Regions from separate parts of the Shewanella sp. 0m-6 genome, predicted to be linked through region 1. Evidence: predicted binding sites of a transcription regulator. Region 1 holds the regulator's gene; each other region holds the start of a gene.
The links. The regulator LexA, encoded in region 1, represses DNA repair genes until DNA is damaged. The targets are predictions, from matches to a motif close to TACTGTATNNNNATACAGTA.
Positions count from the first base shown of each region.

Region 1 (8,210 bases):
GGCACGCATATTGACGATAGTGACGACCACATTAATCGCGCCCATGATTGAGCTAATCCCCATGATATGAACTGCAAATACAAATAGAGCGGTACTGTCAGGGCTATAGGTTGTCGATAGTGGTGCGTAGAATGTCCAGCCGAAATTGGGGCCGCCACCTTCCATAAAAAGTGAGCTTAACAAAATGGAAAATGCGAAAGGTAGGATCCAAAAGCTCCAGTTATTCATTCGCGGTAGCGCCATATCGGGAGCACCAATCATCATCGGAATTAGCCAGTTAGCTAGGCCTGTAAAGGCCGGCATCACAGCGCCAAATACCATCACTAAACCGTGAACAGTGGTCATCTGGTTAAAGAAGTTGGGTTCGACTAATTGCAATCCGGGCTGAAATAGCTCTGCGCGGATCACCATTGCCATCGCGCCACCGGTTAAAAACATAATAAAACTGAACCAAAGATAGAGGGTGCCAATATCTTTATGGTTAGTGGTTAACAGCCAGCGCATAATACCTTTTGGCGCGCCATGGTGGTGGTCATCATGGCTCACGTCGTTAGCGGCTGGTGAGTCTTGTGTAATTGTGCTCATGTTAATCCCTTACTTTCCGTGACCATCAACATCAGAAGCCTGAACGGCATCACCAGAGTTATTACCCCAGGCATTGCGCTCATAAGTCACCACTGCAGCAAGCTGTTGTGGTGTAAGTAGCGCGCTAAATGACTGCATTGCCGTACCAGGTTTACCATTGATAACAATATCAAGGTGAGCGGCTACAGGGCCTTTGATGATTGGGCTACCCACTAATGATGGGAACGCTGGAGGTAGGCCTGTCCCCGCTGCTTGATGACAAGCCGCGCAGCTAGTCATATAGACTTTTTCCCCCATGGTCAGGAGTTCATTCATGGCTAGGTCACCTAATGGTGCCGTTGTTAGTTCTTTAGTTACCTCGTCATCAGCTTTGGTTTCTGAGGTTGTATCTTGATTAACCTCAGCTTGTGTTGCAGGTGAGGTCGCAGGTATTGCACTTGGAGTCGCTGGGGTTGTATCTACCGATGTTGCTGGCGTGGTCGTATCTGAGCTTACGTCGGCTGCTTGAACAGTGTCGCCTGAGTTATTGCCCCAGGCATTGCGCTCATAAGTCACTACGGCAGCAATTTCAGTTGCAGTTAACTGGCTAGAAAACGCCTGCATAGCAGTGCCCGATTTACCATTTAATACAATATCGATATGCAGCTGAGCAGGCCCTTTAATAAGCGGGCTGCCAATAAGAGAAGGGAATACGCCAGGTAGGCCAGCACCATTAGGCTGGTGGCAGGCAGCGCAGCGTGCAAGGTAGACTTGCTCGCCTTGCGCCATTAATTCTTCCATTGTTAGCGTTTGCGATAGGGCAGCCTTTGCTGCCACTTCGGCATTGCTGGCGGCTTGTTGTTGTGCAATCAGCCAAGCATCAAAATCTTCTTCTGATAAAGCTTCAACAACAATAGGCATAAAGCCATGGTCTTTACCGCAGAGCTCGGCACATTGGCCACGATAAGTGCCCGGTTTGTCGATGCGGGTCCAGGCTTCATTAATAAATCCTGGATTAGCATCTTTTTTAACGGCAAATGCGGGTACCCACCAGGAGTGAATAACATCATCTGAAGTCATTAAGAAACGTACTTTACGATTAATCGGTAGTACCAGTGGCTTATCTACCTCTAAAAGGTAGTTTTTACCTTTTGCTTCTTCGCCATCTATCTGCGCTCTGGGGGTAGAAAGCAGACTGAAAAATTCAACATCTTTGTTGAAATAGCTGTAATGCCATTTCCATTGTGAGCCGGTAATCTTGATGGTGAGGTCAGCATTACTTGGATCTTCCATAGCAATCAATGTCTTGGTTGCGGGAATAGCCATAAGTATAAGAATAATAAAAGGTACAACAGTCCAAAGGATCTCGACTTTAGTACTTTCATGAAAGTTGGCGGCGACTGCGCCTTTTGATTTGCGGTGGTTGATCATAGCGTAAATCATGATGCTAAAAACCACGATGCCAATAGCACAGCAGATGTAGAGAATAATCATATGGAGGTTGTAAACCCGCCCACTGATATCCGTAACACCCTCTGTCATATTAAGCGGCATTTCTGATGCAACAAGTACGGGCGAAAATAGCAACGCCAGCACACAATACAACAATTGCTTCACTAGACTTCTCCTCTGTCCACAAGACAAAGAAGAGTCACACAGTAAGTCTCTGCTCTATGTAAACTCTTCAGTTCCCAAAAAAGCAACGATGACTTCAAAGTGCGCGAGTGGCTTGCCTATCGAGTCGCAATTAATGGGATCGCGACACAGGCTATTGTATTCAGTGCTATTCACTGCTGGTGTAACCACGTTGGCACATACGGCTGAAATATATCAGGCCAATCTCAGTCTAAGCTTTAAATTCAGGACTAATCCCAGAGCAAAGACCGACAACTAAATCGCTCGGATATAACAAAATATCGTTGTTATGACTTCCTACACTACTTGGTGTTTAAATATTGATCAAGATCACTTTTTCAATTATTGATAATAAAAAAGCCCTCGAATGAGGGCTTTAGAAAATCGTTTGTACTAGAAGGCGCTTACTAAAACGCACCTCCTAGTCATCATGTATTAGAAAGCGAGGAGATGTTCTGCTTAATGAACAGCACCAAACAGGGAGGCTTGACCAAAAGCACTATCCTGCATATTGATTGAGCGACAAGATTGTTGCTTATTTGTGTTATCAATCGAATGTTCAATGACAATGCCGACAGCGCGAGCGCTTTTGGCAACGATTTGTAGGCGTCGATTGTCACGAGCATCTAAAGAGTTGGTCCAAGTAATCACCGCACTTGAGGTACCGCTTGTTAAGGCTTTTTCCATTGCCCAAAGTGTTTCCACTTCATCTTTAGCATGAACCAGTAAAATGCGGTCCATTCTTACACCTGCAGCTGCTAGCATCTGCTTGTAGCCAATATTCGGCGGGCTAATCAGTACAATCCAGCGACCCTGTTGGCTCAATTGTGAAAGCTGAGCACTGATCTGGTTCAGCTCATCACGCCCTTGAGTTTGGGTCACCATAGTCGTGATGTCATTACTCGTGCTGCTCACCATATTGGTCGATGGCATATCCTGCCACAGTCCAGGGTGACGAGGACTCGTTCCCATTAGTTTGTTCATTGCCAGTCTCCATTACGGATCACACCAACGGCTAAACCTTCAATACTTAAGCTTTGGTTTGCTAGATCCACTTCAATTGGTGAATACTCTTCGTTCTCAGCATGTAAGAAAACTTTGTTACCCTTTTTCTCAAAACGCTTAACGGTAACATCATCTTCAACGCGTGCTACAACCACTTGGCCGTTACGTGCTTGCTGTATTTTGTGTACAGCCAGTAGATCACCTTCTAGTATGCCAATATTCTTCATACTGTCACCACGGACTCTGAGTAAGAAGTCTGCTGATGGCTTGAACATGGCAGGATCGACTTTATAGTGTTGCTCGACATGCTCTTGCGCAAGAATCGGTTCACCTGCAGCAACTTGGCCGATAAGGGGTAAACCTAAATCTGCATCTTCAGTGTCTTCTTGGGTTAACTTAATACCGCGAGACGTGCCCGGCATAATTTCAATGCAGCCTTTTTTAGCTAAGGCTTTTAAATGTTCTTCAGCAGCATTGGCTGACTTAAAACCTAAACGTCTAGCGATCTCGGCACGGGTAGGTGGCATGCCAGTATCAGCAATATTACGTTTAATTAGCTCTAAAATTTCAGCTTGGCGCGGTGTAAGTGGTCTCATGGTTAACCCTGTCTTTCTATACAGTAACTGTTAGTATATACAGTATTTTTTTGAGTGCAAGTAATAACCAGTTATATTGTTTTTTGTGGGATCCAGTTTCAAATGAAATAAATCCAGCGATGTGAAACTCGTTATTGGACAGCGTCTGAAATTAACTAATATTTTGCTGGACATCAGCACTTATAAATTTAGATAAGGCCTCCGGATGAGAATTCGATGGGAAGGGGATTTTTGAGTGAATATATAAATTAGTCTTAGCTCATTTATGCCCATTACGTGCAACCAGCTAGGAAGGAATCCTTCCTCGTTGCCTAAACTGTTCATGCCCCTTTATTAGCTACAGGCAATAAGCAGGAAAGAACAGTGAAGAGTCTGTTGGCCTACTTTTACGAATCGATAAGCAATAATCACGAATTACTTTCGATTCAACATCAATACTCACTTTGCTCATTTCTGTGCGCGTTTATCCAGTAATACTTTTGTAGAGTGCAGATAAATCAATAGCTTTTCTTCAACAAAAATTAAATAGTAGGTTTATTAAATATGCATGCGCTTTTTGCCAAATATACGCGCATGCACACTATACAAATGTTGAACTAAGCCGCTGCGCGGGGCCTAAAAAATATTCAATCGAGTGTATAACCTACATTGGATCAGTTAGACTTAAAGAAATGCGAAGGAGCACAACAATGACAACGGAATTTCAATGAAAAACTTACCTTCTACTAGATATCAATTGATAAAACCTGCTCTACAGCCCAGAGCCAGCATCAAAAAAAGCAAATCCCTATAGCATAAAGCATACCAATTAATCTGGATTCAGCATCGACTAAGTCCAACAAGCGATTTGTGCCTTGCAAACAGCGCAACGCACAAATACTAAGACGTTATAAGCACAAGGAAGTTTTCAGATGATCCGCAACTTTCTAGAGACAGAGAAACAAATTCAGCATTCAGCACATGATGGAAAAGGTGCTGTAGAGTTGTATGAAATTTGGGGTAAATCAGATTTTATCAGCGGATGTGATTTTATTGATAGGCAAATTATACCGCCAAATTCTACTGTTGGTTATCACAAACACGGTAACAATGAAGAGATGTATATCATTCTTGAAGGTAGCGGAACAATGACTATTGCAGATCAAGAATATAGAGTTAAAAAAGGAGACATGATTAAAAACCCTCCTTTTGGTGAGCATGGATTGGTTAATGATTCAAACGAAAACATAGAGTTGTTAATCATACAGATGAGTATTGAGTAGTGTGCTTATAACAAGCAGCTAAATCCAGACTCACCAAGGCTGTCATGCCATTTGCTGAACAAATCGCCCGCCAGCACATGGTTCACTTATTAGCAGGGCGTTATGCAGTCGTGAACCGTTTCGAGTATAGGAAAATATAATGAGTGATAGTTGGGATGATTACGCAGATGGCTGGGATTCAAATTCAGATGTAATCGAGTATTCTAATAAGGCCTTTGATTCGCTGTGTAAATTCATAAGTTTAGATGGTTTAAATGTTTTAGACTTTGGGTGTGGAACTGGCCAACTAACTGAAAAAATAGCTCATGTTGCATCTTCAGTTGTTGCAATTGATTCCTCACCAAAGATGATTAAAGTTTTAAAGAATAAAAATATTCATAATGTAAACTCACTATCATGCGAAATTTCAAGAAACTCGATCAATAACAATCCTATTTTTGAGTCAGGTTTTGATTTAATTGTTGCGTCATCCGTTTGTGCTTTTGTGCCAGATTACGAGAAAACGTTATCTGATCTTAAGCTTCTTCTAAAAGAAGGCGGTACTTTTATCCAATGGGATTGGAAGCGAAGCAATGGAGAAGATGATTTCGGCTTTACCAATGAAATAATTACTGATGCATATTCAAAGGTAGGCCTTTCTGTTGTTCGTGCTTCAGAGGCGTTTTCTCTAACAAGTGAAAAAGGCACTATGAAAGTTATAATGGGAATAGCAAAAAATGCATAATCGGGTAGCCGGGGGTATCTAGCCTCCAGCACCCATACCACCCTGTATGCGGATCCGCACTACCTCTAAATGAGGCCTGTAATTCGCTGAAATTGAGAGTTTCATTTTGGCTGGATTTCTGGTGGTAAATTTCACATTATCCCGGATCAAGCCGATATACCTATCTGGATTTCGCCCCTTAACTTATTGATTTCATATTAGGGGGAATTTCACTTGAAACTGGATCCCACATTTTTGTGGGATCCAGTTTCAAATGAAATAAATCCAGCGATGTGAAACTCGTTATTGGGTAGCGCCTGAAGGTATCTCTTTATCTCAAGCGTTCATTAGCTGACTTTGTTGCCTACTCATTTAGTATCTCGGGTGCGTTTGTTCCATAGACAAATAAGTCCGCGCAATTGAGCCTCTTGCGCCCGCTGTTGGTTCAACTTTATTTCCTTGCACTTTTACCTGACAGCTACCAAAGCTCGAACGAGAAGAAGGGAGTGGTAAGCAACAAGGCATTTGCTCTACTTTATACTTGCTGAAGACCTTGGTATGTACAAAAAGGCTAGGTGTAGTTTGCCGAACACATACCTTAAAAACAGAGCCCAATCAAAGGTTGGGCTCTGTTTCGAGATCTAAGGTGCCAGCTGATTAACCTTATTAACTGCTAAGATTAACCGCCGCAGCCATCAGAACTTCTGGAGTTGATATAGCGAACATCTTTCGCTCTGTCATAATTGGCAGGATCGAGCGTGTCATGCTTTTTGATGAATTGATAAAGCATATCTGCATCAATAAAGCCGGTATCTCTCGCCTTTTCCTTTAACTTGGGATACTTATTACCGCCCGCAGCGTTATAGCTAGGGAGGGTAAATCGATATTTATCTGTTAGCTTGAAGGGCTTATCACCAACAGTTCTGATATCGACATCTTTAGCTTTACAGTCAACGGTCATCTTGATACCGCTAAAATGGGCAAAGCCTCCAGAGCCTCGAGTCTTAAGCGCAACCCTAGACAAATACTTCTTTAGTTCGGCTCCATTCATCTCGGTTACAGTCACGCTGTTGGAAAAAGGCTGCACCTTAAGCACATCACGATAGCGAATGGGCCCTTTCTTTATGGTGGCTCGAATACCACCTGAGTTTATGATCCCAAAATCTGCGGGGATAGGAAGCTGAGTTTGAGCGTGCGCAATCATCACCCCCAGAGGCGTAGCTTGGTAACGAACAATCTTACGCTTACCAATGAAGTCCGCCTTTGCAACACCAATCTGTTCTCTCAACTTCAGCTGCCCCTTACGCTGATAGGGCCGAAGCAGTTCGAGGGTTTCCTTATCCTTAGGCGTTAGCATATGAGGCGGATAGTAGGAACCAAACTTGGTTTCTGTATTCACTGGTACTAACTCGTAGTTTGCCAAGTGTAGCTTACCACCATAGTATTCAAAATCGGCGCGACCAACGAACTTTCCCCACTCGTAGGCTTGCATGATCCAAGTGCCATTTTGACGATCAGGCCTACAAGGCTCATCTCGACCATAATCTTCTACGTACTCACCAGTGTCCCCTTCCATACACACAGGCAACTGTGAATGTCCGCCAATGATTGCTTGGATCTGGCCAGGCTTTAGGCTTTTGGCAAGAGCAACATCACCGGGCGCGTTACTTCCATGTTTACCATTTTCATAGTGACCCATATGGGTGAGACCAAAAACAAGATCCGGTTGATGCTTCTGCTCAAGCTCTGCCAAAATATTTTTTGCCTCAGCTTGTGCTGAAGTGAATTTTAGATCTTCAACGAATTCTGGATTACCTATCTCAGCGGTATGCTCGGTAGTCAGGCCGACTACGGCTAGCTTCAAGCCTTGAACCTCGAATAGCTTGTAGGGTTCGAAGTAGCGTTGCCATTCACCATCGACTTGGCGATAGATGTTGGCCGATAACCACGGGAACTTTGACCAGCCTCTCTGCTTATCCATCACCGTCGATGGATTATCAAACTCATGGTTACCCACGGCCATGGCGTCATATCCAAGGTGGTTCATGCCGATAAAATCTGGCTCGGCGTCTTGAAGATCAGACTCAGGTACGCCAGTGTTAATATCGCCACCTGAGAGCAGTAACGTTTCCCCACCTTGCTCGGTGACCTCTTTACGAATTTGGTCGAGAATGGTTTTTCGCGCGGCCATACCATACTCACCTCTAGAGCCTTGCCAAAAACGGCCGTGGTGATCATTGGTATGGAGCAAGGTGAAGCGCTTACAGTCATCACCAGCGGCTTGACAGGCGATAGATGCTGTCGTCTTAGGCGCCTCTTCCACCTTTTCCTTACCACAGCCGCTCAATGTTAACGTTAGAGCGATAGCTGAGCCGGTAAGAAGTAGGCTAGAAGGACGGAGTGAAGTATTCATAATAATCCTTCAATATTATTCAGATAAGCGTT
Region 1 is NZ_JBRIMD010000001.1:172,202-180,411, forward strand. It holds gene ctaD (cytochrome c oxidase subunit I) at 1-585, opposite strand, end outside; gene coxB (cytochrome c oxidase subunit II) at 595-2,181, opposite strand; gene ACVBJC_RS00775 (cell division inhibitor SulA) at 2,659-3,183, opposite strand; gene lexA (transcriptional repressor LexA) at 3,180-3,800, opposite strand; gene ACVBJC_RS00785 (cupin domain-containing protein) at 4,712-5,062, shown strand; gene ACVBJC_RS00790 (class I SAM-dependent DNA methyltransferase) at 5,202-5,786, shown strand; gene ushA (bifunctional UDP-sugar hydrolase/5'-nucleotidase UshA) at 6,445-8,178, opposite strand.

Region 2 (8,210 bases), on a different contig from region 1:
ATTGCGGTACTTGAGCATCTTTGTCCAACTATGTCAGCTGATACGATTGCTAAAGCAGTGGGAGAGACCCAACTTGCAGGACGATTAGAGCAGCTCAACGATTCACCACGAGTGATTGTTGATGTCGCACATAACCCCCATGCGGCACGTTATTTAAGCTCACGTTTAGCTGCCATGCCCAAGGGGCGGTTAATTGCGCTATGTGGCATGTTAAAAGACAAGGATGTGCGCTCGGTGTTACAGGAACTATCAGCAGATGTTGATCAGTGGTTCCTGTGTGATCTGTCTGTGCCGCGGGGAGCTACTGCTGCAAACTTGAAAGCCTGCCTGCCTGCACAGATACAAGTACAAGCTTCAACGTTTACCAACATGAGTCTGGCCTGGAATGCGCTTCGAGCGCAATTGCAGAGTGAAGATGTGGTAATTGTATTTGGCTCATTTTACACTGTTGCAGGTTTTAAAGATTTGTTTAAGGGAGAAAGTCTTGTCTAGTCAATTTCAAAACCGTCTTGTGGGTGTCATTGTGATTGTGGCATTAGGGGTGATATTTTTACCCGATATTTTGGACGGTAAAAAACAGCGCGAAGAAGAGCAGTTTGCTGAAATTCCCCTTAGACCCGAGATCCAAGAGAGTCACTTGCCGGAGCAGAATATCGAAACGGTCGATTTGGGTCAGAACACTCAGCAAGCAGCGCAAGATACGGGATCATCCGGCGACGCTTCTTGGCACATTGCTGAGGAGGACGAACCGGTCAAAGCGGTTGTAGCTAAGGCAACAGCACAGGTTAAAACAACGCCTAAGCTAGAGTCTAACAGTACAGAAAAGCCTAAGGCTGCTTGGACGATTCAGTTGGGCAGTTTTAACAATGCAGCTAACGTGAAAGGGCTGGTTAACCGTCTTCGCGATAAAGGGTTTACCGCCTACACGTTGCCGACTAAACCCATAGATGGCCAATTAACCAAAGTGTTCGTTGGGCCTAATGTGTCAAAAGATAAGCTTAACCGTATGCAGCGTGATATCGAAAAGCTGACGCAGTTAAAAGGCCGAGTGGTTGCTTATAACCCCGTCGAGAAATAATAAATCGTGATTGTCTTTGTTTGAGAAAAAGTTATTTCGCCGTGAAAGCGTGAGAAATAACTCTGTCTCTGATAGAATCGCGCCGTCTTAAACCCTATGCTGGATTACCTCTTAAATGGTTTGGATTGATTACGCCATCATTATTGTTATCGGACTATCAACTCTGATTAGTTTGGTCCGTGGTTTTGTAAAAGAGGCCATGTCTCTTGTCGTTTGGTTTGCTGCTTTTTTTATTGCCAGCCAGTTTTACCTCAAACTCGCTACGCATCTGACTCAGATGCAAGATGAAATGGTTCGAAATGGCGTGGCGATAGCCATTCTGTTCGTATCAACGCTCATCCTTGGTGCTCTCGTTAACTACCTAATTGGCCAATTGGTTTCTAAAACCGGATTGTCAGGCACAGATAGAGTGCTCGGCTTATGTTTTGGTGCGCTAAGAGGCGCATTAATCGTGAGCGCGTTACTGTTTTTTATGGATGCTTTTACCGGAGCACCCAACACAGATTGGTGGCAAGATTCTACACTCGTGCCCGAATTTGGAGTTGTGATCCAGTGGTTCTTTGACTACGTGGAAAACACCTCAAGCTTTGTACCCAAAATATAAAATGCACTAAAGCATTACTTGGCTTTATGTGAGTATTTATACTCACATAAAGCAAAAATATTAAATAATAGAACATCTTACAATGAGGAAGCTTACCCATGTGTGGTATTGTCGGAATAGTTGGCCAGTCATCGGTTAATCAAACCATTTATGATGCACTGACTGTGCTCCAGCATCGTGGACAGGATGCTGCTGGCATTGTGACCGTCGATGGAAGTGCGTTTAGATTACGTAAAGCGAATGGTTTGGTGAAAGACGTTTTTGAACCAAAGCATATGCAGCGCCTGCAAGGTAATGCTGGCATCGGTCACGTTCGTTACCCAACGGCAGGAAGCTCGAGTGCTTCTGAAGCTCAGCCGTTTTATGTTAACTCTCCATTTGGTATTTCATTAGCGCACAATGGTAACTTGACCAATACGGTTGAGCTGCATGAGCGTTTATTGAAGCAGCGCCGTCATGTTAATACCACTTCAGATTCAGAAGTGTTACTTAACTTACTCGCCGATGAACTGCAGCAAACCACTACAGACGATCTTAACGCTGAGGAAGTGTTTAACGCTGTGACTAAGGTGCATGAGCTGACTCGTGGGGCTTATGCGGTTGTTGCCATGATTATTGGCCAAGGTTTAGTGGCATTTAGAGATCCATTTGGTATTCGTCCGTTAGTGCTAGGTAAGCATGAAACACCAACGGGTACTGAATACATGGTTGCCTCTGAAAGCGTGGCATTAGACGCAGTAGGCTTTGAGGTCATGCGTGATGTCGCACCGGGTGAAGCGGTATACATCACTCTTGATGGTGAGCTTTATACCCGCCAGTGTGCCCACTCGCCAAGCTACTCTCCTTGTATTTTCGAATTCGTTTATTTTGCTCGTCCAGACTCTACGATTGATAACATTTCTGTTTATAGCAGCCGTGTCAATATGGGAACCATGCTGGGTGAGAAGATTAACAAAGAGTGGGAAGATCATGATATCGATGTCGTGATCCCCATTCCTGAGACGTCATGCGATATCGCACTTGAAATCGCGCGTCATATGGATCTGCCTTACCGCCAAGGTTTTGTTAAGAACCGCTATATCGGCCGTACCTTTATCATGCCTGGGCAACAAGAGCGTAAGAAGTCTGTGCGCCGTAAACTTAACGCGATAAATGCCGAGTTTAAAGGCAAGAACGTATTATTAGTTGATGACTCAATTGTTCGTGGTACCACTTCAGAACAGATCATCGAGATGGCACGTGACGCCGGCGCGAAAAAGGTCTACTTCGCCTCAGCAGCACCTGAAATTCGTTTCCCTAACGTGTACGGCATCGATATGCCAACCACAAATGAATTGATTGCTCACGGTCGTGATGTTGAAGAGATCAATGCGCTGATTGGTGCTGACGGGATGATCTTCCAATCATTACCAGATTTGATTGAAGCTGTACGTCAACAAAACCCTTCAATTAAGCGTTTTGAAACGTCAGTATTTGACGGTAAGTATGTGACTAACGATGTAAATCAAGAATACTTAGATTACATCACGCAGTTGCGTAACGATGATGCTAAGGCAAATCGTAGTAAAGATATTGGCACTAATTTAGAGATGCATAACGTTTGTCATCCTTAAGCTAGATGCGATATAAAAAAGCCGAGCAACCGCTCGGCTTTTTTGTTTTCAGCCTTAATTGATAACGATGATAGACGATGTCTATGCTCATGCTCATGTCCATGTCCATGTCTGAGAGTGTGACAGCTCCTGATGGGGATAAGCACAACGTTAACCCTTAAAATGACAATTGAAATTAAAACGCTTAATGAGAGCCGTTCTCAAAAAGTGTAACACTCTTTGAGCAAATGAATGGTTTTGAACGATTAATACACTCTGCTTTAAGAGTTTCGTTTGCACCGCTTACAGCTTCAAGGTACAGTTACTGTTAATTTATACAGTAATCCTAGTCTCGCAGATGATCTTATATATTGCCGAAAAACCCAGCCTTGGAAGAGCCATTGCCGATGTGTTGCCTAAGCCTTTAAAGAAAGGTGACGGATTTATTCGCGCAGCCAATGGTGATTGTGTCTCTTGGTGCGTCGGCCACTTGTTAGAGCAAGCTGAGCCAGACGCATATTCACCTGAATACAAGTCATGGAAATTTGAGCATCTGCCTATCGTGCCTGATAACTGGAAGATGAAACCTAAAGCTAAGATGCGCGGCCAAATAGCTGTGCTACGTGGGCTTGTTAAAGAGGCGACTCAGTTAGTTAACGCGGGCGACCCTGATAGAGAAGGACAGCTATTAGTCGATGAAATTATCGCGCACTTAGGTGTTAAAGGCGCAAAGTTACAACAAGCTCAGCGTTTATTGATCAGCGATTTAAATCCTCAAGCGGTAACAAGAGCGCTGGGGCAATTGCGTTCAAACCGTGAGTTTATTCCCCTATCAACTTCAGCGCTAGCGCGTTCTCGCGCCGATTGGCTCTATGGCATGAATATGACCCGAGCCTATACAATCCAAGGCCGAAAAGTGGGTTACCAAGGTGTGCTGTCAGTGGGACGGGTACAAACGCCGGTACTTGGGCTTGTGGTACGCCGTGATGTTGAAATTGCTGAGTTTGTGTCTAAGCCCTTTTATGAAGTGTTAGCGCATTTAGCGACCGATAACCAAGATCGATTCAGTGCAAAATGGCAACCGAGTGAAGCGTGTCAGCCCTATATGGATGAAGAGGGACGGGTACTGGCAAAAGGTTTGGCGCAAAACGTTGTCGGGCGTATCAACGGCCAAAGTGCCTTGGTAGAAAAGGTGATAGCTCAAGACAAGAAGCAAAATGCTCCCTTGCCTTATAGTTTATCGGCGCTACAGATTGATGCGGCTAAACGCTTTGGTATGAGCGCAAAGTCAGTGCTCGATACCTGCCAGTCGTTATATGAAAAACATAAGCTTATCACCTATCCACGCTCTGACAGCCGCTATCTGCCTGTTGAGCAACATGGATTAGCGCCGAGTGTTATTCGCGCAGTATTAAGTGGTGCGAGTGAGCTATTGTCTGGCTGTGATGAGCCAAATGCCAAGCTCAAATCAAAGGCGTGGAACGACAAAAAAGTTGATGCCCACCATGCGATTGTGCCAACCGAAAAAACGGCCAATCTATCTAGCCTTAACCAGGCTGAGAAACAGTTGTATTTGCAAGTTGCGCGTCAGTACTTGATGCAGTTTTATCCGACTTATTTGTATAAAGAGACTCAAGTTGAGATCATCATTGCCGGTGGCTTATTTAAAACCAAGGCCAAACAGGAAGCTGCGCTAGGCTGGAAGCAGTTACTTAAGCAATCTGCCAATCAGAAACAAGATAGCGGAAGCTCGAGTGATAAATCGCAGACTGAAGATGGCGATCATCTTGCCAATATCCCAGCGCTTAAAAAGGGCCAAGTTCTGCTGTGCGAGCGTGGCGAGTTATTAGAAAAAAACACCCAAGCCCCAAAGCATTTTACCGATGCGACTTTACTGGGGGCAATGACGGGGATCAGCCGCTATGTCACCGATAATGAAATCCGGAAAATCTTAAAAGACACCGACGGCTTAGGCACTGAAGCGACGCGTGCTGGCATAATAGAGCTACTTTTTAAGCGCAATTATCTAACCCGCCAAGGTAAATCCATTTTGGCTACCGAGGTGGGCAAAGGCTTAATTAACAGCTTACCGCAAAGCGCGACAACGCCTGATATGACCGCGCTGTGGGAAAACAACCTCGATGCCATTAGTCGTAAAGAAGCCAAGTATCAGAATTTTATGGATCCCTTAGTGAGCTCCTTACAAGGCTTGATTGAGCAAGCGGGCTCACAGTTACCGACTTCTTTACAAGGGGTTCAGTCGCCGGATAACGGCTTTAAAAAACGTCGTTATAGCGCAAAAAAGGCTGCTACATCTAAATCATCTGCCGTTAGAAAAACGCCGACTAAAAAAACAAGTACGAGTAAGAGAGCCCCTACTAGTAAGTGATAGAGGCTTTATTGAGGGCGTCGACTCTTTTGAAGCATTGTACTTAAGTATGGAGTGGCGCAAAGCTAAGCAGATTGGAATAAGGTTAAAGCAAGTTATAACTTACTTATTCCCAAGCCATATTCCTAAACTATTTGTTTAAACTGTATTCCTAAATCATCAGCTTGATATCTTGTTTAGTAACTTTCAATTGTGTAACTAAGACCTATGGGTTAGCTTGGCTTTTAACAGTGGTCATGAGGTTAGGCAGATGTTTGATTGGGTTGAAAAAATTGCTTTTAATGAGGCGAGCCCCTTAACGGTGCAGGCGCAAGATACGCAGTTTGGCTTTCACCGTAAACAGCCTGCTGTGATGGAGCACAGCCATTGGCATGGCCACATCGAAATTAATTACCTGTTTGATTGTTCTGCTGACTATTTAATTAACGGCCAAGAAATCACTGTCCCAGAGGGACGTATGATTATCTTTTGGGCGTCATTTCCCCACCAAATGACCGCTTCTCGCGGAGAAGGCGAGTTGGTTAACATCTATATCCCTTTACAATCTTTTCTCACTTGGATGCTGCCTAGCACCTTTGTTAGCCAGCTGCTGCATGGCGAGGTCATTGTGTCTGACAGTTTATATGCTTGTGACAAGCAGTTAACACAGATCTGGGAAACCGACATTAAGCGAAATGAGCCGCTGTTGACTAGCCAAGTGATTAATGAGATCCGTGGCCGCATTCGTCGCATGTCAATCGAGCAGTACAGCACCTTTGATTTAGCCAATAAAGTGAGTAAACGTGAGGATAGACCTGTATTTGGTGGCCTAAACCATATTCAAACCATGTTGCGTTATATTGCCGATAACTACGATCAAAAAATTACAATTGAAAATGTTTCAAGCTCAACGGGTTTGCATAAAAACTATGCGATGAAGTTATTTAATCGGGTGATGAAAGTGTCGATTAAGCAATACATTAATCAGCTTAGGCTACAGCACGCTCAAGCACTACTTATTGATACCCAAAGCCCAGTGCTTAATATTGCACTAGAGGCAGGTTTTGGCTCGGTTAGCCGTTTTTACGATATTTTTCAGCGCGAATTTGCCATGTCACCGTTAGAGTTCCGTCGTAAGGTGAGTGGCTGAGGTGATTTTTTAGGAAGGCTTTACGACTTTCTCGTAAGCGAACTTGAGAGTGTTCGTGTTTCAATCAGTTTCAATAACTTCTTTATTATTTTTAATGGTCTACAGATTTTGATTCAAAATTTTGATGGCAGTAACGAATAATAAACTGACTTGAATAACGCAAAACATACGAGAGTTTTATGAAAAAGCTATTTATCACCTCAGCCTGTGCTATTGCCATATTATCTGCCTGTTCCAATGACTCTCAAACTGCAAGTAATGCGAATGTTGAACGACAACCTGACGTATTGCCCGCAGCTGCGCAAGTACAAGACAACAAAGTGTTAAATGGCTTAGCCGCGACCTTAACGGACCGCTGGCAGTTAACTGACAATGGTTTGGTTTGGGATGTACAAGATAGCCATGAAGATCATATCGAGATGAGTGGCGAACAAACATCTGCCATTATCTATTATGGCAGCGATATTAACGGGAACTTGAGCTTAACGCGAAAGCTGGTGTGGCCTATGCTGCGCACCATTCCAAATGATACTCATGCGAGTCTTATTCATGATTTTCCGTTATCTGTTTCGCCGTCTATTACCGTTAATGAGCAGAGTATTACGCAAGAGAAGCTTAAACAGGCTCGTATCGATGGGCGCCTGTCGTTGACAAGCCTTATTGCTGAAGGTGTTGAGTTGACTCGTATCTTGTCACCAAGTACGACTCTGCCAGTAATGGTTGAAGCGTTGACCTTTGGTAATACTAGCAATGAAAGCGTAAAACTGAGCATTGGCGAGCTCGATTACCGCGTTGATACTCCAGCTGAAAATGGGGTATATGGTCGTTATCGTATAGAAGCGGCTAGCGACAAATCCGGAGTATTTGAATTAGCAGCGGGTGAGACATTAACGGTTTACCTAGAATTCAAAGCCACTAAAGCTGGGCAAAATCGCGAGTTTGACGCTGCAAGAGAACTTGAACTGCGTCAAGACTATGTGACGAGCTTGCATAACAACCTTCAATTAGTCACCCCCGATGAAAACATCAACAAGATGTTTGAGTTCGCCAAAATTCGTAGCGCAGAATCCATTTTTAGAACTAAGGGCGGTTTGATGCATGCGCCAGGAGGCGGTCGCTATTACGCCGCTATCTGGGCTAACGATCAGGCTGAATATATCAACCCGTTCTTTCCATTTTTAGGCAATGCAGTCGGTAATGAATCGGCAATTAATAGTTTCGAGCATTTTGCTCGCTTTATGAATGATGACGGCACAGCCATTCCATCTTCTATTATTGCCGAGGGGGATGATATCTGGAACGGTGCTGGCGATAGAGGAGACTGCGCCATGATCGCCTACGGTGCAAGCCGATTTGCACTGGCTTATGGCGATGAAGAGCAAGCTAGGGCGCTACTGCCTTTAATCGATTGGTGTATC
Region 2 is NZ_JBRIMD010000026.1:31,517-39,726, forward strand. It holds gene folC (bifunctional tetrahydrofolate synthase/dihydrofolate synthase) at 1-492, shown strand, start outside; gene ACVBJC_RS16710 (SPOR domain-containing protein) at 485-1,078, shown strand; gene ACVBJC_RS16715 (CvpA family protein) at 1,194-1,682, shown strand; gene purF (amidophosphoribosyltransferase) at 1,781-3,295, shown strand; gene ACVBJC_RS16725 (DNA topoisomerase III) at 3,633-5,663, shown strand; gene ACVBJC_RS16730 (helix-turn-helix domain-containing protein) at 5,914-6,792, shown strand; gene ACVBJC_RS16735 (hypothetical protein) at 6,972-8,210, shown strand, end outside.
Region 2: the regulator LexA is predicted to act here: its motif matches at 3,598-3,617, upstream of ACVBJC_RS16725 (DNA topoisomerase III).

Region 3 (8,210 bases), on a different contig from region 1:
AAAGTCGATTCAATCAAAAGCTTAATACACCAGTTATCGACAGGTAAGGCCGATGCTGCAGTGATACATTTTGGTGCCGTCCACCATTACTATCAAACTGTCACAACTCATGACTGGCTAGGGGACATTGTATTTCATGAAGATGCAAAACCTATCGAATCATCATTTATTGTCGCTAAAAACAACCTGACTTTAATGCAGATATTGAATCAATATCTGCAACAAAACCAAGACAGTCCCGCGATACAGCCTTTTAATTTCAAAAATTTAAGTTTGTTGCACAATAAGCTAGCCATCAAAGCTATCTATCAGCAATACAACAGAGATACGATTCGCTATACGATCGAAGAAAACCTATATCCACTGTCGTACATTCAAAAAGAAACTGGGGAGATCTCAGGCTACATTCATGACATCATGAAAATTTATGCTCGCAAAACGGGTTTGAATTTTGAATATGTGTACCCAGATGGCAGGGATGTTGATGCAATGCTTGAACAAGCGATTGTTGACTTCATTCCCGGACGCTTTATTGCTCAGCCCAATACCAGTTCGACGCAGCCTTTTTATACGGTAAAGTGGTCGTATATCCGTACCAAAAAGCCATACAGCCAAACTAAAATAGCAATACTCGATCGCACCAATCATATATCTATACAAGATACATTCGATTTCCTTGACAGTACACCTGCGATTTATTCAGATTTTACAGCGTTAAAAAACGATATAAAAGATGGTGTTATCACCCACGCGTACATACCTGAAACCACTGCGCAGCAATATCTGTACTATGGTGCCGGTGAAGACTTCGAGTTAGTCATAGGTGAACAACCGCCGCTAGAAAGTCTCATGTGTATAAAACTCAGCTCAACATCACTTGCCTTAAGAAATATGCTTGATGTGGCAATCGCTGTCACCACAAAAAATGAAATTCACTTAGCCGTTCAAAATCATCAAAAGATCCATACACTCTATGGCTATGATAAAGCGCAAACAATAAATACCATTATCTTATTGTTATTAATTGCTATTGCTTCTGTTTTTATCGGTTTTTTATGGAATAAGAAGCTAAAAGTATATTTATCAGAAGCTATCGCTAATGGCAAAAAGTCTAATGATGAAATGCAGTGGTTAACCAGCATATTGAACAGTTTTCCAGGCATGGTGATTATTTCTGACGCCAGTGGTAAACCGTTATTGTCTAATCAAGCATATAACGACTACAAAGCTAACGCCGTGCCTTGTGCCTATCTCGATAGCGAAACTGCACAGCGGTCAAATATGACCAATGAAGGGCTAATAACATCGAATAACGAATGCTTTGTTGCTGGCAAGTATTATCGAGTGTCTCGAGAAGTGGTGCATCATAATGATGGCCAAGCGTATCACATCACCGTTTTTACTGATTTTACTGAGCTAAAAGCATCTAAACGACAAGCTATTGAAGCCTTAAAAACCCGAGAGTCATTTTTAGCCATTATCAGTCACGAGCTAAGAACCCCCTTAGCAGCAATGATGGGCCTAATGGAACTGCTTAGCCCTGAACTCAAGTCATCAAAGAATAAAGAGTTAATGAAAAATGCTCAGGCTTCCGCTGAACGATTAAAAGGTTTAGTGAACGATATTTTAGACTTTTCCAAAATGGAAGCGGACCAGTTGCAACTTGATTGTTACAACAGCTGCTTATTTGAAGAGCTTGGGGCGACGCTGAGACTGCAGGCTGCAAACATAAAGGTTAAACAGGTTAACTTTAAGCTTGATTGGCAACCCACCACGCTATGCCGCGCAGAATTAGATTGGTTACGCCTTAGCCAAATAGTCAACAATCTGGTCAGTAATTCAATCAAATTTACCCAACAAGGATTTGTCAAAGTCTCTGTTAGCAATACTAGCAATACACTCTCATTAGTTATTGAAGACAGTGGTTGTGGTATGACTCCCGAACAACAACAGAAGCTATTTCAGCCTTTTGTGCAAGCAGATGCCAGTATTAACCGTAAATATGGAGGTTCGGGGCTAGGCATGTCAATTGTTCAGCACCTCGTTGAACTAATGGGCGGGCAAATATCTGTAACCAGTCAGCTTAATCTAGGCACTAAAGTATTGGTAAGTTTACCTGCAAAGTTTTCAGTTTTAGATCTAGGACTTGTCAGCGAGGCGTACGCTCAAGACGAGGCTATTAAAAGTTGGCTTACACTATGGGGGATCACCTTACAGCAAAGTGCCACAAATGTGTTGACGGTCGAATCCTCAGCAGAAACAAGCAATGTATATCCGGATCTGTTATTAAGACAAGTCTTACGATCTAATCACCAAAGCAAAGAGATGATCGCGGCTAAAAGCAAACAATACCAAGGCAAGGTTTTAGTTGCTGATGATGATCCGATTAACCGCTTTTTATTTCAAAAGCAGCTTAGCAAACTTGGGCTAGAAGTGGTAACCGTCAACGATGGGCTAGAAGCGCTACTTTACTTAGCATCCAATAAAAACAATGTATCACTGCTTATAACAGACTGTCATATGCCAAATCTTAATGGTTATGACCTGGTGCGCCAGTTGAGATCCAAGCCTGAATTTAAAAACTTAGCTATCGTCGGCTGCACAGCTGAAGACTCACGTCTTGCAGCTGAAAAAGCAAATCAGGCAGGTATGAGTGAGGTACTATATAAGCCTTACTCTTTTATCTTGCTTAGTGAGGTTTTAGGGCGTTACTGCGCCGAGAAAACCAATGGCGATAACCAAGAGCAGCTGGAGTGGCTAAGTGACTATAGTGCTGAAGAACAACTCGAACTTTCTGCCATCGTCAGAGATTCATTACTGGCAGATAAAGCCGAGCTAACAGAGCAAGCTATTCCATTATCAGCATTAGGCCACCGCATTAAAGGCGCAGCAAATGCACTAGGGCTAACTCAATTAGCCACTGCAGCAGCTAACTGTGAATCAGTTAACTGCAACGGTGCACCGGATGCAATTAAGCAACTGAGCGCGGAGATTGATGCAGTTGTAAATACAATCAATCAATGGTTAATTAGCCAGTATCAATAAGCCTTAGAATGTTAACCGTAATTACGTGGCTAAATGAAAGTCCACTTTACTTAACGACCTCATGAGGTCGTTAAGCGGCTAACTAAGCAACTAAGCAACTAAGCAACTAAGCAACTAAGCAACTAAGCAACTAAGCAACTAAGCAACTAAGCAAAAAATAGCAAAAAATAGCAACATTATCAGATATTGCTATAGAGTTTTAACGCGGATTTTATTACTGAGCACTGCAGTCAACATTTCTTTCTGGACAATATTTGCTATGCAATCGTTTCAAACACTAAAAGTACTTATCATCGATGATGCCCCCACATTTCTATTTACCATCAAGAGTATGTTGGTAAAGCTAGGTTTTTCTGAAACCGACGTGCTGACATCAAAAAGCGCCAAAATGGCACTCGCTCTTGCTGCAAATAAGCAGTTTGATGTAATTATTTGTGATTTCAACTTTGGTGTAGGCATGAATGGGAAACAATTGTTTGAGGAGTTCAAGCACCTAAACCTGCTGAGCGATGAAGCCGTCTTTATACTAGTCACGGGAGATAATTCGTCCGCTACTGTCAGACCTATTCTTGAACTGAAACCTGACGAGTATTTATTAAAGCCTTTCAATGCCATTACCTTAAAAAATCGCTTATCTATCGCCATTAGGCGCAGAAAAAAATTATTAGGTCTCTATACTGCTGAGCGAAAATTAGATGCCCACCAAGGGCTACAACTATGCGACGAAATGGCACCATTTCACCCTGAATACTACTTTGTCATCCAACGCTTTAGAGGCGTATTCTTAACGATGCTGGAGCGTCATGAACAGGCTAAAATAGTGTACCAGTCTACACTCGCCAAAAAAGATCTGGACTGGGCTAAAGTAGGATTAGCCAATTCGTTAGCAAACCTAGGGCAAACCGAGGAAGCCGATTGTATTATCAACCAATTGCTTATCTCTTTACCCAACGATACGCGAGTAAGAACTGAAGCTGCCTATGTAAAACTTAAGAATAACGATATTCCCACGGCGATATCGCATCTAGAGCTAGCCAGTCAACTTGTACCGGGTAATTCTGAAAGAGAGCAGATCATCGTTAACCTTTGCCTTTCAGTTAACGACTATGATCAGGCACTTGAGCGCTTTAGACTTTATCTGGAGATCAACAAAGATACCTACCGAAATAATGAATACGCCAAACTGAGTTTGATCCGTACCATTCTCTATTCAGCCCGCACTTCTCATAAAAGAAATACCTTAATAGAAGAAGCGAAACATCACCTTCGGCTATTGATGGACTCAAAAGACGAGTCAATTAAAAATGAAGTCACACTTATTAAAGCTCATATCTCAATTGAGTTAGGCTATTATCGCAGTGCCATCAGTATGTTAAAGGGCTTACACTCTAAGGGGGCTTTTCAGCACTTTTACGCCGCATTTCATTATGCCTGGCTACTGAATGTTATGAGTGTTGAAAATGAATTTGATCTAGCAATCCAATGGTCTAGTGAAACCTTAGGCTATGAGACAAGTCAGATTATTTTTTCGAGTAAAGTCGCGATGCTCGATAGTTTGAAAACGGGAAATGCAGTAAAACGAGTCTGGTTAAAAGAGCAATACACCTTCGTAAAAAATAACGGCGCAGACAAATTAACTCTGCTTGAAACCTACCTCGCAATAAATGAAAAGGCTCCACTGCTAAAAACCGTGTGCTTGAATATTATCAAGTCATTGTCTTATGTTTGGCCTAGGCAATATGGCGCGGGGCAAGTTCAGCAGATCATCGCTCGATGCGATAATGTTATCAGGCAGCTGTATGTTGATGAAGAACTCGTAGCAAACAATTACCAAGAGTATTACCAATCAGCCCTCGATAAGTGTACAAACCAAGCTGAGTAACTGCTTTTTGCGAGTGAAAAGCTAACCATTAAGCCACTTTAAAATGAGTGCAGCACCTCTACTTTGAACAAGGTCTTCTTGTTAGTGCGCAGAGTCATTAACCTTATTAATGACTCTGCGATATGTAGTAATAAGATTTAAAACTGATCGCCCTCTCTAAAGTCAGACACTTTAATAAATTGAACACCAGAAAACGCTCTATTAGAGATGAACTCAACGATGCTTTTATGAAAAAAAACATAACTCTTAGAGCAGTTGGCAACTTTAAAAATCAGACGATTAGCTTCATCAATACTATCTAATACAGTCTTATTCAGAGAATAGCGCTTTACCTCAAGCAGATCGTCATCGTCATCGTCATCGTCATCGTCAAAATAAAACATTTCAATTTCGGAGTTAACAAGATCAATACAGTCCAACTCTTTATAGAAGCCAAAATACCAATAACTATCATGCCAAACGCTAGTATCATCTATAAATACAGCGGGGTAAATTTGCATCCCCTCGATCTTGTATTGGCTAAATTTGTCCTTCAGTTCATCGTTTATCAATAAACCTGAAGTATCAACAAACAGATCCGTTAAAGGCCGTTTCTGATTTGTTTCGTCTCTAAAACCATTAGAAAAAATCAATGGTTGTTCACCGCTAACTAGCTTTGTGTAATGATATTTTTTTTGCGCTGTTTCTCTATCAGGCCGAATGTATACCTGCTCATCACCACGAGGACGAAAAGCAATATAATACTCATCATTATATGTTGTCATTGCTTACTCTTAAACTATCGCTATATTCAATACGTGATGATTGATAACTCATGGTTTATAAATGATATTTGCTAACTGATAGCTCATTCTTATCAGATTACTGTTAGTTGCTCGCATATTTACTCAAATGGTAACTGCGAATAGTTGCTCACAATTGTTATCTCAAACATAGCGGCTGTGTAGCATGAACACTCCTGTTATTTCCCCTCATACAAAATGAAGCACCTAGCACCTTCTAACAAGCCGCTATTCACATAATAAATTCAACTTACTGCAATCGAAAACTGTTTATACCGTCTAAAATGCCATAGATAGCCATAACTGGGGTACAACCTAAAACAGACATACATGGCCTATCGCTATGATGCAGCTCATCTTACCACATTGAAAAATAGATACTTTATTTCTAAACTCTTAAAAGTGGCTATTTGTCAGATTCATTCCATTTGAAACAGCGTCCCATAAATGCAATCAAATCGATTGATTTACCAACCAGGTATTTACTGTACATAAAAACAGTATATACTGTTTATCAATACAGTGTTTTGAAAAGGACATCACTATGCTTTGCCAACTCAGCATCAACAACTTTGCTATTGTGCGTTTTTTGGAACTCGACTTTAAAGCCGGTATGACCAGTATTACTGGTGAGACTGGCGCGGGGAAATCGATTGCTATCGATGCCCTTGGCCTTTGTTTAGGTAATCGAGCCGACGCGAATAGCATTAGACCTGGTGCCACTAAGGCCGAAGTAAGTGCCCGCTTTTTATTAGATGATACTCCAGCCGCTAAACGCTGGCTTGAAGATAACGATCTTGAACTTGATGATGAATGCATCTTACGCCGCACGATTAGCAGTGACGGCCGCTCACGCGCCTACATAAACGGTAACCCAGTTCCCTTAGTGCAAATCAAGTCGCTAGGACAACTATTAATTGGTATTCACGGTCAACATGCCCACCACGCCATGTTAAAAAGTGAACATCAACTCACTCTATTAGATAGCTATGCTAACCATAAGATGCTGCTCGACGGTGTGACCGCCAGCTACCATAGATGTAAGACAATCGAAAAACAGCTACACCTATTAGAAATGTCCCAGCAAGAACGCTTAGCTCGAAAGCAGTTGCTGCAATATCAAGTTGAAGAGCTAAACGAGTTTGCCATTAATGAAGGTGAATTTGAGTCTATTGAAGCCGAGCACAAGAAGCTGGCGAACAGCACCGCGCTTATCGAGCTTTGCCGTAGCCAACTACACATTCTACAAGACTGTGATGAAGGCTGTGTTGAATCACTGCTAAATACCAGTATCAGCCAAGGGCAAGATCTCGAAAGCTACGATCCTGAACTGGGTAATGTCGTGGCTATGCTTAACGATGCGCTGATCCAAGTGCAGGAGAGTAGCAGTGAACTTGAACGCTACTTAGATGGCTTAGAGCTCGATCCAGAATACTTCGCTCACTTAGAGCTGCGACTCTCAAAAGCTATGCAACTTGCGCGTAAACATCAAGTATCAGGTAACGAACTCTATAAACATCACCAAAGTCTATTAGATGAACTCATGGATTTAGGCTCTGATGACGACAAACTTGACGATATACGTGAGCAACTAAGAGCAAGCCAGGCAGCCTATTTACAGCATGCTAAAAAACTCAGTCAAAGCCGCAGCCGCTACGCTAAAGAGCTTGATAAGCAAGTGACTCAGTCTATCCATGAGCTCAACATGCCTAAGGGCAAGTTTACTATTGCGGTGAATTTTAACGAGGCTGTTGTTACGCCAACGGGTTGTGACAATATTGAATTTTTAGTTTCAACTAACCCTGGTCAGCCTCTGCAGCCAATTGCCAAAGTGGCATCGGGTGGTGAACTGTCACGTATTGGTTTAGGTATTCAGGTGATCACCGCTAAGAAGGTCTCAACTCCAACCTTGATTTTTGATGAGGTCGACGTCGGTATTTCAGGGCCGACAGCTGCCGTTGTTGGTCGTATGCTTAGAAGTCTTGGTGGATCAACACAGGTATTTTGTGTGACTCATTTGCCTCAGGTTGCAGGTAATGGCCATCAACATATGTTCGTTAATAAAAGCAGTAAGGCCGGCAAAACGGAGACCTCAATGGTGACGCTCGATAAAACTCAGCGCATTGAAGAGCTCGCACGTCTATTAGGTGGCGACACCATCACCAGCAATACTCTGGCGAACGCAAAGGAACTCCTGCTTAGCTAATCTCTTTTTTAGCGAGTAAAACAAAAATGCAGAGCTAAGCTCTGCATTTTTTATTCTTTAAACAGCTATCAAGCAAAGTAGTAAGCTAAACCTTGTAAACAAAGTAGCGAAAAAATACCCGCAAGCACATCGTCAATCATAATACCAAAACCGCCATGAACCTTAGCATCAAGCCAACGAATGGGCCATGGCTTTAAGATATCGAATAAACGAAACAGTAGAAAACCAATAGCCAACCACTGCCACCCTGCTGGTGCGGCAATCATGGTGATCAACAATCCGACTACCTCATCCC
Region 3 is NZ_JBRIMD010000023.1:36,494-44,703, reverse strand. It holds gene ACVBJC_RS15870 (ATP-binding protein) at 1-3,045, shown strand, start outside; gene ACVBJC_RS15865 (response regulator) at 3,305-4,927, shown strand; gene ACVBJC_RS15860 (imm11 family protein) at 5,065-5,691, opposite strand; gene recN (DNA repair protein RecN) at 6,254-7,915, shown strand; gene ACVBJC_RS15850 (phosphatidylglycerophosphatase A family protein) at 7,984-8,210, opposite strand, start outside.
Region 3: the regulator LexA is predicted to act here: its motif matches at 6,193-6,212, upstream of recN (DNA repair protein RecN).